Regions from separate parts of the Cellulomonas sp. P4_D11 genome, predicted to be linked through region 1. Evidence: predicted binding sites of a transcription regulator. Region 1 holds the regulator's gene; each other region holds the start of a gene.
The links. The regulator LexA, encoded in region 1, represses DNA repair genes until DNA is damaged. The targets are predictions, from matches to a motif close to TCGAACANNTGTTCGA.

Region 1 (4,514 bases):
CGGTCGGACGACCGAGACGATCGCGCGGCTGCCGTCCGGGAGGACGGCGGGCGCGCCGGGGACGTGGAGGAGCTCGAGATCGGTAGGAAGCACCGGACGAACCTACGTCGTCCCGCCGAGACTTTCCGACCGACGGGGCCGACGGCCTCGGCACGCCCCCGACCGCCGGTCCCGGAGCCGTGTGTGCGGACGCGTCGCTGCTCCGGTGCCCGAGGGGACGTGGTGGATCCTCGCGAGCCCGTGCCTCAGCTGGTGCGCGCGGTCTCGTCCTCGGGCTGCAGCGGCTCCTCGGCGTCGTCCACGTCCTCCGTGCCGTCGCGCTCCGCCCGCAGGACCGTGATCGCGGCCTCGAAGTCCTCGAGCGAGTCGAACGCCTGGTACACGCTGGCGAACCGCAGGTAGGCCACCTCGTCGAGCTCCCGCAGTGGACCGAGGATGGCCAGACCGATCTCGTACGCATCGATCTCCGCCGAGCCGGCGCCGCGCAGGGTCTCCTCGACCTTCTGAGCGAGCAGCGCGAGGTCGTCCTCGCTCACCGGACGGCCCTGGCACGCCTTGCGCACGCCGCCGGCGATCTTCTCGCGGCTGAACGGCTCGGTGGCGCCGGAGCGCTTGACCACGGAGAGGCTGGCGGTCTCGACCGTGGTGAAGCGGCGGTTGCAGTGCGGGCACTGGCGGCGTCGCCGGATGGTCGACCCGTCGTCCGAGGTCCGCGAGTCGACGACCCGCGAGTCCGGGTGACGGCAGAACGGACAGTGCACCGTGATCCCCTTCGAGCTGGCCCGCCGAGCCGGGAGGGCCGGCGGCGATGGCGTCGTGAACGCCCCCGTGACGCTAGGCCACGCTCTGCGGCGGTGCAAGGTCGTTGCCCCCGACGCGACCCGCCGTGCTCGATCCCACGTCGCCCCCCACGTTCCCCGGGCGACGCACGAGGGCGGCCATCCTGAGATGACCGCCCACGCGGGGACGCTCCCGTCCCGTGTAGCGGGCCGACTCGCCTCGGCCCGCGCAGTACCGCGCGTCCTGTGTGCCACGCCCCCACGGTGCTCTGGCGGGCTCCCGCGCCGCCGACGGACGTCCGTCAGCCCGCGGGGACCACGATCACCTGGCCGGCCATCAGGCCGGCGTCGGGGAGCTCGTTCAGCCGGACGAGGTCGAACACGACGTCGCGCACGTCGTCCGAGGGCCCGGCGACGGTCTCGGCGATCTCCCACATGGTCTCCCCCGGCTGGACGACGTGCCGCACGACCTCCTGCGCTCCGGAGGGGCCGTCCGCCGCGGCGCGACTGCCGAGCAGCGTGACCAGGGCGACGATCGCGGCCGCGAGGACCCAGAGGACGACGCGACCGCGGGTGGTGAGCCGGAGGTGCGACGCGGCCGCGGGTGCCGCCTGGTCCGCGGGCTGGTCCACGGGCGCCGTGACGATGGTCGGGGTACCCACCAGCCGGAGGTGGCTCGCCCGGGACGCGGCCGACGAGGCGGCCGACCCGCGGGTGGCGCCGGCCGTCCGGCTGCTCGGCGTCGCGAAGCTCGGCATCGCGGGTCCCATCGCCATCGCGCTCATCACGTCACTCGATTCCTGCTCGGCCCGGTCTCCCGGGGTACCGCTGGTCGTCGAACGCTTGTTCGTCGAACGTCTGTACGATGTCTACCAGCATCCGCCGACACTGTCGAGACACGATCGAACAGATGTTTGATCTTCCGTCCCGACATCCCTAGGCTGGCGATGCAGCACAAGCGCACCACGAGCCACTGACACGACCGGCGGGAGCCCCCGTCGCCGCAGGTCAGGAGCTCGGGGGCGTCGGCTGGCACAGGCAGCGCGGCACGTTCACGGAGCAGGCGGAACCAGCGGTACCAGGCGGTCAGGGCCGAGAGGCCGCCGCCCGACGGAGGAGGAGCGCAGTGACGGACTCACGGGACACGTCCCAGCCCGACAAGGACCTGGCGACGATCCACGCGCTGCCGGACGGTGCGCCTGGCCCGGACGGCCTCACGGCGCGCCAGCGGCTCGTGCTGGACACCATCCGGACGTCGGTCGAGTCGCGCGGCTACCCACCGAGCATGCGCGAGATCGGCGAGGCCGTCGGCCTGACCAGCCCGTCGAGCGTCAAGCACCAGCTCACGGCCCTCGAGCGCAAGGGCTACCTGCGGCGCGACCCCAACCGCCCGCGAGCCATCGAGGTCGTGCACGCCGACGACTCCCGGGGTGTGGGCACCTGGCAGGCGCCCGACGGCAGCCGGTCGAGCTTCCCCGACCAGGGCGAGGGCGAGCGGATGCCCGCGCCGTCCTACGTCCCGGTCGTCGGGCGGATCGCCGCTGGCGGGCCGATCCTCGCGGAGCAGGTGGTGGAGGACGTGTTCCCGCTCCCCCGCCAGCTGGTCGGCGACGGCGACCTGTTCCTGCTGAAGGTCAGCGGGGACTCGATGATCGACGCCGCGATCTGCGACGGGGACTGGGTCGTGGTCCGCCGCCAGCCCGTGGCCGAGCAGGGCGAGATCGTCGCCGCGATGATCGACGGCGAGGCCACGGTCAAGACGCTCAAGCGCATCGACGGCCACGTGTGGCTCATGCCGCACAACCCGGCGTACTCGCCGATCCCGGGCGACGAGTCGACCATCCTCGGTCGCGTCGTCAGCGTGCTGCGCAGCCTCTGACGCGCCGGCCGGGCCGCGCGCCGAGCGCGGCCCGGCCGGTCACCACCGCGCGAGTCGTGCGAAGCCCCGTCGATCGTGGCGCGCCGACGAGCCGCTGACGGCTGCCGGCTCAGAAGCCGAACTGCCGGGCGACCGAGCGCACGGCCTCGGCGGAGGCCCGCAGGCCGGCGAGCTCGTCGTCGGAGAGCGGCACCGGCAGCCGTTGGCCCACGCCGTGCGCCCCGACGATGGCGGGCACCGACAGGCACACGTCGCTGATGCCGTGGAAGTCGTCGAGCAACGACGACACGGGCAGCACCCTGCCCTCGTCCTTGACGACGGCCTCGATGATCCGCGACCCGGCCAGCGCGACCGCGTAGTTCGTCGCGCCCTTGCCCTCGATGATCCGGTAGGCAGACTCGACGACCTCGCGCGTGATGCTTGCCCGGACGTCGGCCGTGAGCGGGCCGGCACCGCCCGCCCCGGTCCACTCGAGCAGCGGGACGGACCCGATGCTGGCGGAGCCCCACAGCGGGAGTTCGGTGTCCCCGTGCTCGCCCGCGATGTAGGCGTGCACGTTCTGCACGGCGACCCCCGTGTGCTGGGCGATCAGGTAGCGCAGACGGGAGGAGTCCAGCACGGTGCCCGACCCGAACAGCTGCGCAGGTGGCAGCCCGGAGATCTTCAGCGCCGCGTAGGTGACGACGTCCACGGGGTTGGTCACCATCACGTAGACCGCCTCGGGGGCGACGTCCACGAGCGCCGGGAGCACCTTGCGGACGAGACCGATCGTGGCCTCGGCGAGCTCGAGCCGCGACTGGCCGGGCTTCTGCTTCGCGCCCGCGGTGAACATCACGACGTCGGCGTCGGCGCACACCGCGATGTCGTCGGAACCCACCACCTGCGCCATCGGCATGAACTGGATGCCGTGCCCGAGGTCCAGCGCCTCGGCCTCGACCTTCGCCGCGTTGATGTCGTACAGGGCCACCGACCGGGCGGCCCCGCGCATCAGCGCGGCGTACGCCATGGTCGACCCGACGGCCCCCGCGCCCACGATCGCCAGCTTCGAGGTGCGGCGTGCGCTGCGGTACGGGGCCATGCCGACGTCTTCCATGTCCAGGCTCTCGGTCATCACGTACCTCCAGGTCGTCGACCCGACCGAGGCTATCCGGACGCGGCGAGCCGCTGCAGCGCGGAGACGGCGACGGCGCGGTCGGTGGTCCGCCAGAAGTCGGGCAGCGACCGCGTGAGGAAGCTGCCGTAGCCGGCGGTCGCGAGGCGCGGGTCCAGCACCGCGACGACACCGCGGTCCTCGCTGGTCCGGATCAGGCGACCGGCGCCCTGGGCGAGCAGGAGGGCGGCGTGCGTGGCGGAGACCGCGAGGAAGCCGTTGCCGCCCGCCGCCTCGATCGCGTCCGAGCGGGCGGAGCTCACGGGGTCGTCTGGCCGCGGGAACGGGATGCGGTCGATGAGGACGAGTCGGCAGGTCGCGCCGGGGACGTCGACGCCCTGCCAGAGCGAGAGGGTGCCGAACAGGCACGTGGGCTCGTCGGCGATGAACTGCGAGACGAGGGTGGGCAGCTGGTCGTCGCCCTGGACGAGGATCGGGACGTCCAGCCGCTCGCGCATCGCGGCGGCAACGGCGTTCGCCGCGCGTCGCGACGAGAACAGCCCGAGTGTCCGGCCCCCAGCGGCCGTCACGAGCTCGGCGATCTCGTCCAGCTGCGCGTCGGTCGCCGGCTCGCGGCCGGGCTTCGGCAGGTGCCGCGCGAGGTACAGGATCCCCTGCCGGGGGTAGTCGAACGGGCTGCCGACGTCCAGCCCGCGCCACGGCTGACCGGCGGGCGCGGCGGCGGGGGGCCCGCCCAGCGAGGTGG
Region 2 (4,514 bases), on a different contig from region 1:
CGATGACGGAGTTGCCCTTGTCGACGAGCGACTGCAGCACCCCGAGCAGCTTGCGGATGTCCTCGAAGTGCAGACCCGTGGTCGGCTCGTCGAGCACGTAGATCGTGCGCCCGGTCGACCGCCGCTGCAGCTCGGCCGCGAGCTTGACACGCTGCGCCTCGCCGCCCGACAGGGTCGGGGCGGGCTGGCCGAGCCGCACGTACCCGAGCCCGACGTCGACCAGGGTGCGCAGGTGCCGGGAGATCGCGGGCACCGCGGCGAAGAACTCCGCGGCCTCCTCGATCGGCATGTTGAGCACGTCGGCGACCGTCTTGCCCTTGAAGTGCACCTCGAGCGTCTCGCGGTTGTAGCGCGCGCCGTGGCAGACCTCGCACGGGACGTACACGTCCGGCAGGAAGTTCATCTCGATCTTCAGGGTGCCGTCGCCGGAGCACGCCTCGCAGCGACCGCCCTTGACGTTGAACGAGAACCGGCCGGGCGTGTAGCCGCGGACCTTCGCCTCGGTGGTCTCGGCGAACAGGCGGCGGACGTGGTCCCAGACGCCCGTGTACGTGGCCGGGTTGGACCGCGGAGTGCGCCCGATCGGTCCCTGGTCCACGTGCACGACCTTGTCCAGGTGCTCCAGACCGGTGACGCGCTTGTGCCGGCCGGCCACCTGCCGGGCCCCGTTGAGCTCGTTGGCGAGCACGGTGTAGAGGATCGCGTTGACGAGCGTCGACTTGCCCGAGCCCGAGACGCCCGTGACCGCGGTGAGCACGCCGAGGGGGAACGACACGTCGATCCCCTGCAGGTTGTGCTCGCGCGCGCCGACGACCGTGAGCTGGCGCTTCTTGTCCGTGGGCCGGCGCACGCTCGGCATCGGGATGGTCCGGCGGCCGGACAGGTAGGCGCCCGTCACCGACTCGGCGGACGAGAGCAGTCCGGCGAGGTCGCCCGAGTGGACGACCCGACCGCCGTGCTCGCCGGCGCCGGGGCCGATGTCGACGATCCAGTCGGCGGTGCGGATGGTGTCCTCGTCGTGCTCGACGACGATCAGCGTGTTGCCGAGGTCCCGCAGGCGCGTGAGCGTGTCGATGAGTCGCCGGTTGTCGCGCTGGTGCAGCCCGATGCTCGGCTCGTCCAGCACGTACAGCACGCCGACCAGCCCGGAGCCGATCTGCGTCGCCAGGCGGATGCGCTGCGCCTCGCCGCCGGACAGCGTCGCGGCCGGGCGCGTCAGCGACAGGTAGTCGAGGCCGACGTCGAGCAGGAAGCCGAGCCGCGCCTGGATCTCCTTGAGCACCTGCATGGCGATCGCCCGCTCGCGCTCGCCCAGCTCGAGAGAGTCGAGGAAGCCCCGCGCCTCCCGGATGGGCAGCGCGCAGACCTCGGCGATCGACTTGCCGCCCACGCGGACCGCGAGCACCTCGGGCTTGAGCCGCGCGCCCTCGCACACCGGGCACGGCACCTCGCGCATGAAGGCCTCGTACTTCTCCTTGCTCCAGTCCGAGTCCGTCTCCGTGTGCCGGCGCTCGAGGAACGTGATGACGCCCTCGAAACCGGTCGAGTACTGGCGCTCGCGGCCCCAGCGGTTCTTGTAGCGGACCTTGACCTCGTGGTTCTGGCCGTGCAGCACCGCGTCCTTCGCGCGCTGCGGCAGGGCGCGCCACGGCACCGAGGTGGAGAAGCCCATGTCCGAGGCCAGCGCGCTCAGCACGCGGCCGAAGTACTCGCTCGAGATCTGCGACCACGGCGCGACCGCGCCCTCGTCGAGCGAGAGGTCCTCGTCGGGGACCACGAGGTCCGGGTCGACCTCGAGACGCGAGCCGATGCCCGTGCACTCCGGGCAGGCGCCGTAGGGCGCGTTGAACGAGAACGTCCGCGGCTCGATCTCGTCGAGGGCCAGCACGTGGTCGTTCGGGCACGCGCGGTGCTCCGAGAAGCGACGCTCCCGGTTCAGGTCGTCGATGTCCGCGTCCACCAGCTCGACGACCAGGAGCCCGCCGGCCAGGCCGAGGGCGGTCTCCACGGAGTCGGTGAGCCGGCGCTGCACGCCCTCGCGCGAGACGAGGCGGTCGATGACCACCTCGATGTCGTGCTTGAGCTTCTTCTCGAGCGTGGGCGGGTCCGTGAGCTGCACGACCTCGCCGTCCACGCGCGCGCGGGCGAAGCCCTTGCTCTGCAGCTCCTTGAACAGGTCCGCGTACTCGCCCTTGCGACCGCGGACCACGGGGGCCAGCACCTGGTAGCGCGTGCCCTCGGGCAGCTCGAGCAGCCGGTCGACGATCTGCTGCGGCGTCTGCGCCGTGACGCGCTCGCCGCAGATCGGGCAGTACTGGGTGCCGGCGCGCGCGTACAGCAGGCGGAGGTAGTCGTAGACCTCGGTGATGGTGCCGACCGTCGAGCGCGGGTTGCGGTTGGTCGACTTCTGGTCGATCGACACCGCGGGCGAGAGCCCCTCGATGAAGTCGACGTCGGGCTTGTCCATCTGCCCGAGGAACTGCCGGGCGTACGCCGAGAGGGACTCGACGTACCGCCGCTGCCCCTCGGCGAAGATCGTGTCGAACGCCAGCGACGACTTCCCCGACCCGGACAGACCGGTGAACACGATGAGCTTGTCGCGCGGGAGATCGAGGTCGACGTTCCGAAGGTTGTGCTCGCGGGCGCCCTGCACCACCAGTCGTTCGTTCACGGCGGGGAGTCTACGTGCCGACACTGACAATCGCACATCTGTTCGACGTGAGCGAACGCACACCCGGCCGACGTGCCGCTCCCCCGGACCCGGTCCATGCTCGGCACGTGGACAGACCCGACGCCGTCGTCGACCCCCCGCTGGTGCCGATCGAGGACTACGCGGTGCTCGGGGACGGGAAGACCGCAGCGCTGGTCTCCCGCCGCGGCTCGATCGACTGGATGTGCCTGCCCACCTTCGACTCCGACGCCTGCTTCGCGCGCCTGCTCGGCTCGCCGGACAACGGCCGCTGGCTGCTGTCCGTGCGGGACGCGACCTCGGTGACCCGGCGCTACCTGGACGACTCCTTCGTCCTGGAGACGACGTACGAGACGGCCGCCGGCACCGCGGTGGTGCAGGAGACGATGCCGCTCAACGACGGCCGGTCCGACCTCGTGCGGCGGCTCGTGTGCACCCGCGGCAGCGTCGACGTCGAGCACGAGTGGATCGTGCGGTTCGGGTACGGCGCGGTCGAGCCGTGGGTGCGACGCATCACCGACGACGCAGGTGACGACGCGATCCGGGCCATCGCCGGGCCGGACTCGCTGCTGCTGCGTGGGGACCGGCTACCCACTCCCGACGACCACCGGCACGCCGACCGGTTCACGCTGCGGCAGGGCGAGTCCGTCGAGCTCGCGCTGACCTGGACGCGGTCGTGGGACCCGGTGCCTCCCCGGCTGACCATCGAGGACCGGATCGACAGCACCCGCATCGGCTGGGGCCTGTGGGCCCGCAGCTGCGGGTACACGGGCTCCTACCGGGAGGCGGTCGTCCGGTCGCTTCTCGTGCTGCGCGCGCTGACGGACTCGGAGACCGGCGGGATCGTCGCGGCGGCGACGACGTCGCTGCCCGAGGACTTCGGGGGCGAGCGCAACTGGGACTACCGCTACTGCTGGCTCCGCGACGCCGCGATGACGCTCGAGGCGCTGCTCGAGCACGGCTACCGCGACGAGGCCACCGAGTGGCGCGACTGGCTGCTGCGGGCCGTCGCAGGCAACCCCGCCGACCTGCAGATCATGTACCGCGTCGACGGCGGGCGGGACCTGCCCGAGCGCGAGCTGGGCCACCTCGCGGGGTACGCGGGCTCGCGGCCGGTCCGCATCGGCAACGCCGCCGTGGGCCAGGTGCAGAACGACGTGCTCGGCGAGGTGATGTGCGCCCTGGAGATGGCGCGCGAGGCGGGCCTCGACGAGACCGACGACTCCTGGTCGCTGCAGCGGCACCTCGTCGACCACCTGCTCACGCGCTGGCGCGAGCCGGACCGCGGCATCTGGGAGGTCCGCGGCGACCCGCAGCACTTCACGCACTCCAAGGTCATGGCCTGGGCGGCGGTCGACCGCGCCGTCCGCGCCACCGAGAGGCACGGCCTCGACGGCCCCGTCGACCGGTGGCGCTCGGAGCGGGACGCCATCCACGCGGACGTCCTGGCCCACGCGTGGGACGCCGACCGGGGGACGTTCGTGCAGGCGTACGGCGCCGAGCACACGGATGCGGCGCTCCTGCAGCTGGTGCAGGTCGGCTTCCTCCCGGCGGACGACCCGCGGATGGTGTCGACGCTCGCCATGATCCGGTCCGAGCTCGAGATCGCGCCCGGCCTGCTGCGCCGCTACCGCACGGAGCACACCGACGACGGCGTCGCGGGCGACGAGCACGCGTTCCTCGCCTGCTCGTTCTGGCTGGCCGACGCCCTCGCCCGCGCCGACGACGTCGACGGCTCGACCGAGGTGCTCGACCGCCTCGTGGCCCTGGCCAACGACGTCGGGCTGCTGGCCGAGCAGTACGACCCGGTGGGCCGCCGGATGGC
Region 3 (4,514 bases), on a different contig from region 1:
TCGTGGAGACGAGCGGGATCACGTACGTGACGCTCGCCGTCACCGTGGCGCCGGCGATCGCGAGCACCCGCCAGAACAGCACGTACGCCAACCCGGTGCCGCCGAGCCCGAGCGCCAGCAGCGCGAGTGCGGGCGCGGGGGCGAGCGGCCCGGCGAGCGGCGTCGAGACCGCGAAGGGCAGGATCACGACAGCGCCGACCGCCAGCTGGATCGCTGGCAGCGCCACGTTCGAGAGGCCGGTGGTGGTCAGCCGCCGACGGCTCCACGCGTTACCGATGCCGTAGCAGAACGTGGCGCCGAGCAGCATGAGGCCGCCGACCAGGTCGATCGCGCCCGAGTCCCACACTCCGAGCAGCACCGCGATGCCGCCGAACCCGATCACCAGGCCGCCGACCTGCAGCCGGTCCGGCCGTTCTGCCGGCAGCAGGAGAGCGACGAACACCGCTGTGAAAAGGGGCGTCGTCGCGTTCACCAGCCCCGCCAGCACCGAGCTGACCCGCTGCTCGGCAAGCGCGAAGAGCACGAACGGGATCGCGGTCATCACCGCGCCGACGATCACGAAGTCACCGATCCGACGCCGCTCCACCCGGACCCGCTCGCGCCGGACCAGCAGGATCAGGGCGAGCATGGCGAATCCGACGATGATCCGCCCGAACGCGACCTGGGTGGGAGCGAACGTCTGCAGCGCCGTGGCGATGAACAGGAAGCTGCATCCCCACAGGCCGGCGAGCAGCAGGTAGGGGCCGATCCAGCCGCGGGTCGAAGGGGCCGGAGAGCTCATGCACGCATCATCTCCCGACCCACTGACACCCGTAGACGACCCCCGGATCGCACGAGCCCCAAGCCCTGACGGAAGCGGCGCGCAACTGGCGGGGTGTGGTTCAGCCGCCGCGAGGAGCCAGCTCAGATGGAGGCCGCGGGGCGTCCGAGGTGTCAGACGGTCAGAGGCGTCAGAAGGGTGGGTCGCCGATGTCGGGTGGCGGGGATCGGTGCTCGAGCGCGTCGGGTGGGACCAGGACCAGGACGGGACTGCGCGCGTAGGTCAGTCCGTGCCGGTCGGTCCAGGTCGAGACCCCGGTGGTGGGGTTGTAGGTGACCTGCCACCAGCCCTTGGTCTTGGCTTGGTGGTGGTGTTTGCAGAGGGCGTGCAGGTTCGACTCGCACGTTTGCGTGTCGTGAGCCTGCTCGGTGTCGGTGCGGTTGTGGTCGTAGGGGATGCGGTGGTCGAGCTCGCAGCGTGTGGCGGGTTGCCGGCAGCCGGGGAAGGTGCAGGTGACGTCGCGGGCTTGGACGGTGCGGGTCAGGTCCGCACCCGGCCGGTAGGACTGGGTGCCCACGGAGCAGACCTGCCCGGTGGCCGGGTCGGTCAGCACCCGGCGCCAGGTCGCGTCTTGGGCGAGCTCACGGGCGACCTGGGCCGGGATCGGCCCGTAGGACCCCAGGAACCCCGGGTTGTCGTCCAGACCCAGCAGGGTGGAGGCGGCCACAGAGACCTGCAGGGCGGCCCGTTGCCCGTGCCGGGTGGGTAGTGGGGTGCCGTCGGGGGTGGCCTGCCGGTCCAGGATCCCGGTGAAGATGTCACTGAATGCGTCCGCGCGCCGCTGATCGACTGTCCGGCCATCCCCGTCGACGGTGGCGTTGCCGGCCAGGGCGTCGATCGCGGTGAACGCCGCGGTGGCCTCGGCTGCGGGGAGGTAGGCGATCAGGCGGGCCATCGCGTCGGGCGCCAGCTCCAGGAACACCCCGCGCCGCTCCCGTTCGGTCCGGCGCCGCTTCTCCGGCACGTCCGGGTTGGCGGCCAGCAGGATCGCGCGCACGTGCCGGGTCAGCTGCGGGGCGGTCAGCTCGGCGGCGTGGTTCACGGCGTCGGCGACCACCCGGTCGATGACGTCGCGGTCCAGACCGGCCCCGCCCGTGTGGATCTCGGCCAGGATCACGTCGACCTTGCGCGCCTCCAGAGCACCGGCCGCCCACGCGTCGGCCAGCACCGGGTGGTCCGCGACGGCGTCCGCACGCAGGAACAGGTTCTCGGCCAACCGGCGGGTGCAGACCAGGGCGCAGGCGACCTCGTCGGAGACCCGCTCCAGGGTGTCCATCGGGGTGCGGTCCGCCAGCTCACGCACGAACCCGGCCTGCAAAGCCTGGAGCATCGCGACCGCCTGCTGCGACGCCGCAACAGCGTTCACCAACGCCGCACCCGAGACGTCCGCGACCGGCACCGAGGTCAGCATCGCGACCAAGTCCTCGACCCGCACACCCGGCAGCGGGACCTCCGCGGCGGCCATGTCCACGACCCGGCCAGCCGGACCAGGCGCCGGCGCCGCATCGGGCCGAGCGCCGTGCCCCGAGTCCGCCCACACCACCGGCGGGTAGTCGTCCATCCCCGTAGCGGCTGCGGGGGCGGAGCCCTGCCGCACAGACCCGTTGGTCGCGCCCGAAGCGGGGGTGAGCGTCGCGGTCGACCGCCCATCAACGCGCACCGGAGCATCCAGCACCGCCGTCATCGTCGCCACCTCCCGCCACCGACCTCGCTCGATCCGTCTTCGAACAACTGTACGACCGACCACTGACATTCGCCCCTGACCAGCGCAAATAGAGTCGGCCTGATGCCGCCGTGCTCGACGCGATTGCGGCGCGAGGGGGTGGACGCGAAGGTCGCAGCGCGCGAGATGGGATCGGGGAGCTGAGGGCAGGGGCGAGCAGGAGAGAAGTGAGTGGCAAGGAGGCGGTAGAGGGCAAGCTGCATCTGCCCGCAGCCAAGTGCGGAGGCGTGAGCAGCGAGGATGCGCGCGGTCGGTTCCGGGGGTGCGCGAGGCCGGCCGCGCGCAGTCGTCCCCGATGGCAACGCCCTCGCGGCCACCGACCCGTCGCCAATGGCAACGTGTCATTGCCCTCGCGGCCACCGACTGAGCACGTGCGCAGGACCCCCCGAACCACTCGCTAGAATCGCCGCGACCCCCACCGCCGCGCGAACACCTGGAGCCCCCCTGTGGGACGAGTCGTCGTCGATGTCATGCCGAAGCCCGAGATCCTCGACCCGCAGGGCAAGGCCGTCGCCGGCGCGCTGCCGCGGCTCGGGTTCGGGCAGTTCGCGTCCGTCCGTCAGGGCAAGCGGTTCGAGCTCGAGGTCGACGGGCCGGTGACCGACGAGATCCTCGCGGCAGCCCGCCGGGCCGGCGAGCAGGTCCTCTCCAACCCGGTGATCGAGGACGTCGTCGCGGTGTACGAGGACGCCCAGGCATGACCCGCATCGGCGTCGTCACCTTCCCGGGCACGCTGGACGACCGGGACGCCGCGCGCGCGGTTCGGCTCGCGGGCGCGGAGGCCGTGAGCCTCTGGCACGGCGACGCCGACCTGCACGGGGTCGACGCGGTGGTGCTCCCCGGCGGCTTCTCGTACGGCGACTACCTGCGCGCGGGCGCCATCAGCCGGTTCGCGCCGGTCATGGGCGAGATCGTCGATGCGGCGAACAAGGGCCTCCCGGTCCTGGGCATCTGCAACGGCTTCCAGGTCCTCACGGAGGCACACCTGCTGCCCGGCTCGATGATCAAGAACGACCACCTGCACTTCGTGTGCCGCGAGCAGGTCCTGTCCGTCGACAACGTCGACACCGCGTGGACCCGCGACTACACGGTGGGCGAGCACATCACGATCCCGCTGAAGAACCAGGACGGCCAGTACGTCGCCGACGAGCACACGCTCGACGAGCTGGAGGGCGAGGGCCGCGTGGTGTTCCGCTACCAGGGCTGGAACCCGAACGGCTCGCGCCGCGGCATCGCCGGCATCAGCAACGCGGCGGGCAACGTGGTCGGCCTGATGCCGCACCCCGAGCACGCGGTCGAAGAGGGCTTCGGCCCGGACGGCGCGAACGGACCCCGGACGGGCACGGACGGGCTGCGGTTCTTCACGTCGGTCCTCAAGGCCCTCGTCGGCTGACCGTGCTGGAGATCGTCGACTGGGACCACCCCGACGCCGCACGCCTCCGCACCGCCCAGCAGGACGAGCTCCGGGACCTGTACGGCGAGGACGACATCGGCCACACGATGACGGGCGAGAGCATCCTCGCGATGATCCTGCTGCGCGTCGACGGCGAGCCGGTGGCCTGCGGCGCGATCCGCGACGCCCAGGACGTGCTGGGGCCGGGCGTCGGCGAGCTCAAGCGCATGTTCGTCGTGCCGGAGCAGCGGGGCCGCGGGTACTCGCGCGCGGTGCTGACCGAGCTGGAGCGGGTCGCCCGAGACAGGGGCCTGCACCGGCTCGTCCTCGAGACGGGCGTGCTGCAGGCCCAGGCGATCGGCCTGTACCTGTCGGCCGGCTACCACTCGATGGACAACTTCGGCGAGTACGCGACGGAGACGTCGTCGCGCTGCTTCACCAAGGACCTCGACCAGGAGCCGCGCGCGCCGCGGGAAAGGCAGCGCCCCCCGATCGAGCTGACGCGCGTCCCGTGGGACGACCCGGATGCCGCGGCGCTCCGCTACGCGTTCCACCTCGACGGGTCCACGCGCTACCCC

Region 2: the regulator LexA is predicted to act here: its motif matches at 2,702-2,717, upstream of uvrA (excinuclease ABC subunit UvrA).
Region 3: the regulator LexA is predicted to act here: its motif matches at 2,544-2,559, upstream of AC1DT4_RS07660 (HNH endonuclease signature motif containing protein).

The regions. Positions count from the first base shown of each region.
Region 1 is NZ_JBFUIK010000013.1:50,384-54,897, forward strand. It holds gene AC1DT4_RS10125 (S9 family peptidase) at 1-93, opposite strand, end outside; gene nrdR (transcriptional regulator NrdR) at 246-761, opposite strand; gene AC1DT4_RS10135 (LysM peptidoglycan-binding domain-containing protein) at 1,082-1,564, opposite strand; gene lexA (transcriptional repressor LexA) at 1,906-2,658, shown strand; gene AC1DT4_RS10145 (L-lactate dehydrogenase) at 2,768-3,769, opposite strand; gene AC1DT4_RS10150 (ATP-dependent DNA helicase) at 3,802-4,514, opposite strand, start outside.
Region 2 is NZ_JBFUIK010000020.1:52,879-57,392, reverse strand. It holds gene uvrA (excinuclease ABC subunit UvrA) at 1-2,671, opposite strand, end outside; gene AC1DT4_RS13660 (glycoside hydrolase family 15 protein) at 2,779-4,514, shown strand, end outside.
Region 3 is NZ_JBFUIK010000009.1:38,566-43,079, forward strand. It holds gene AC1DT4_RS07655 (DMT family transporter) at 1-781, opposite strand, end outside; gene AC1DT4_RS07660 (HNH endonuclease signature motif containing protein) at 951-2,285, opposite strand; gene purS (phosphoribosylformylglycinamidine synthase subunit PurS) at 2,990-3,244, shown strand; gene purQ (phosphoribosylformylglycinamidine synthase subunit PurQ) at 3,241-3,936, shown strand; gene AC1DT4_RS07675 (GNAT family N-acetyltransferase) at 3,939-4,514, shown strand, end outside.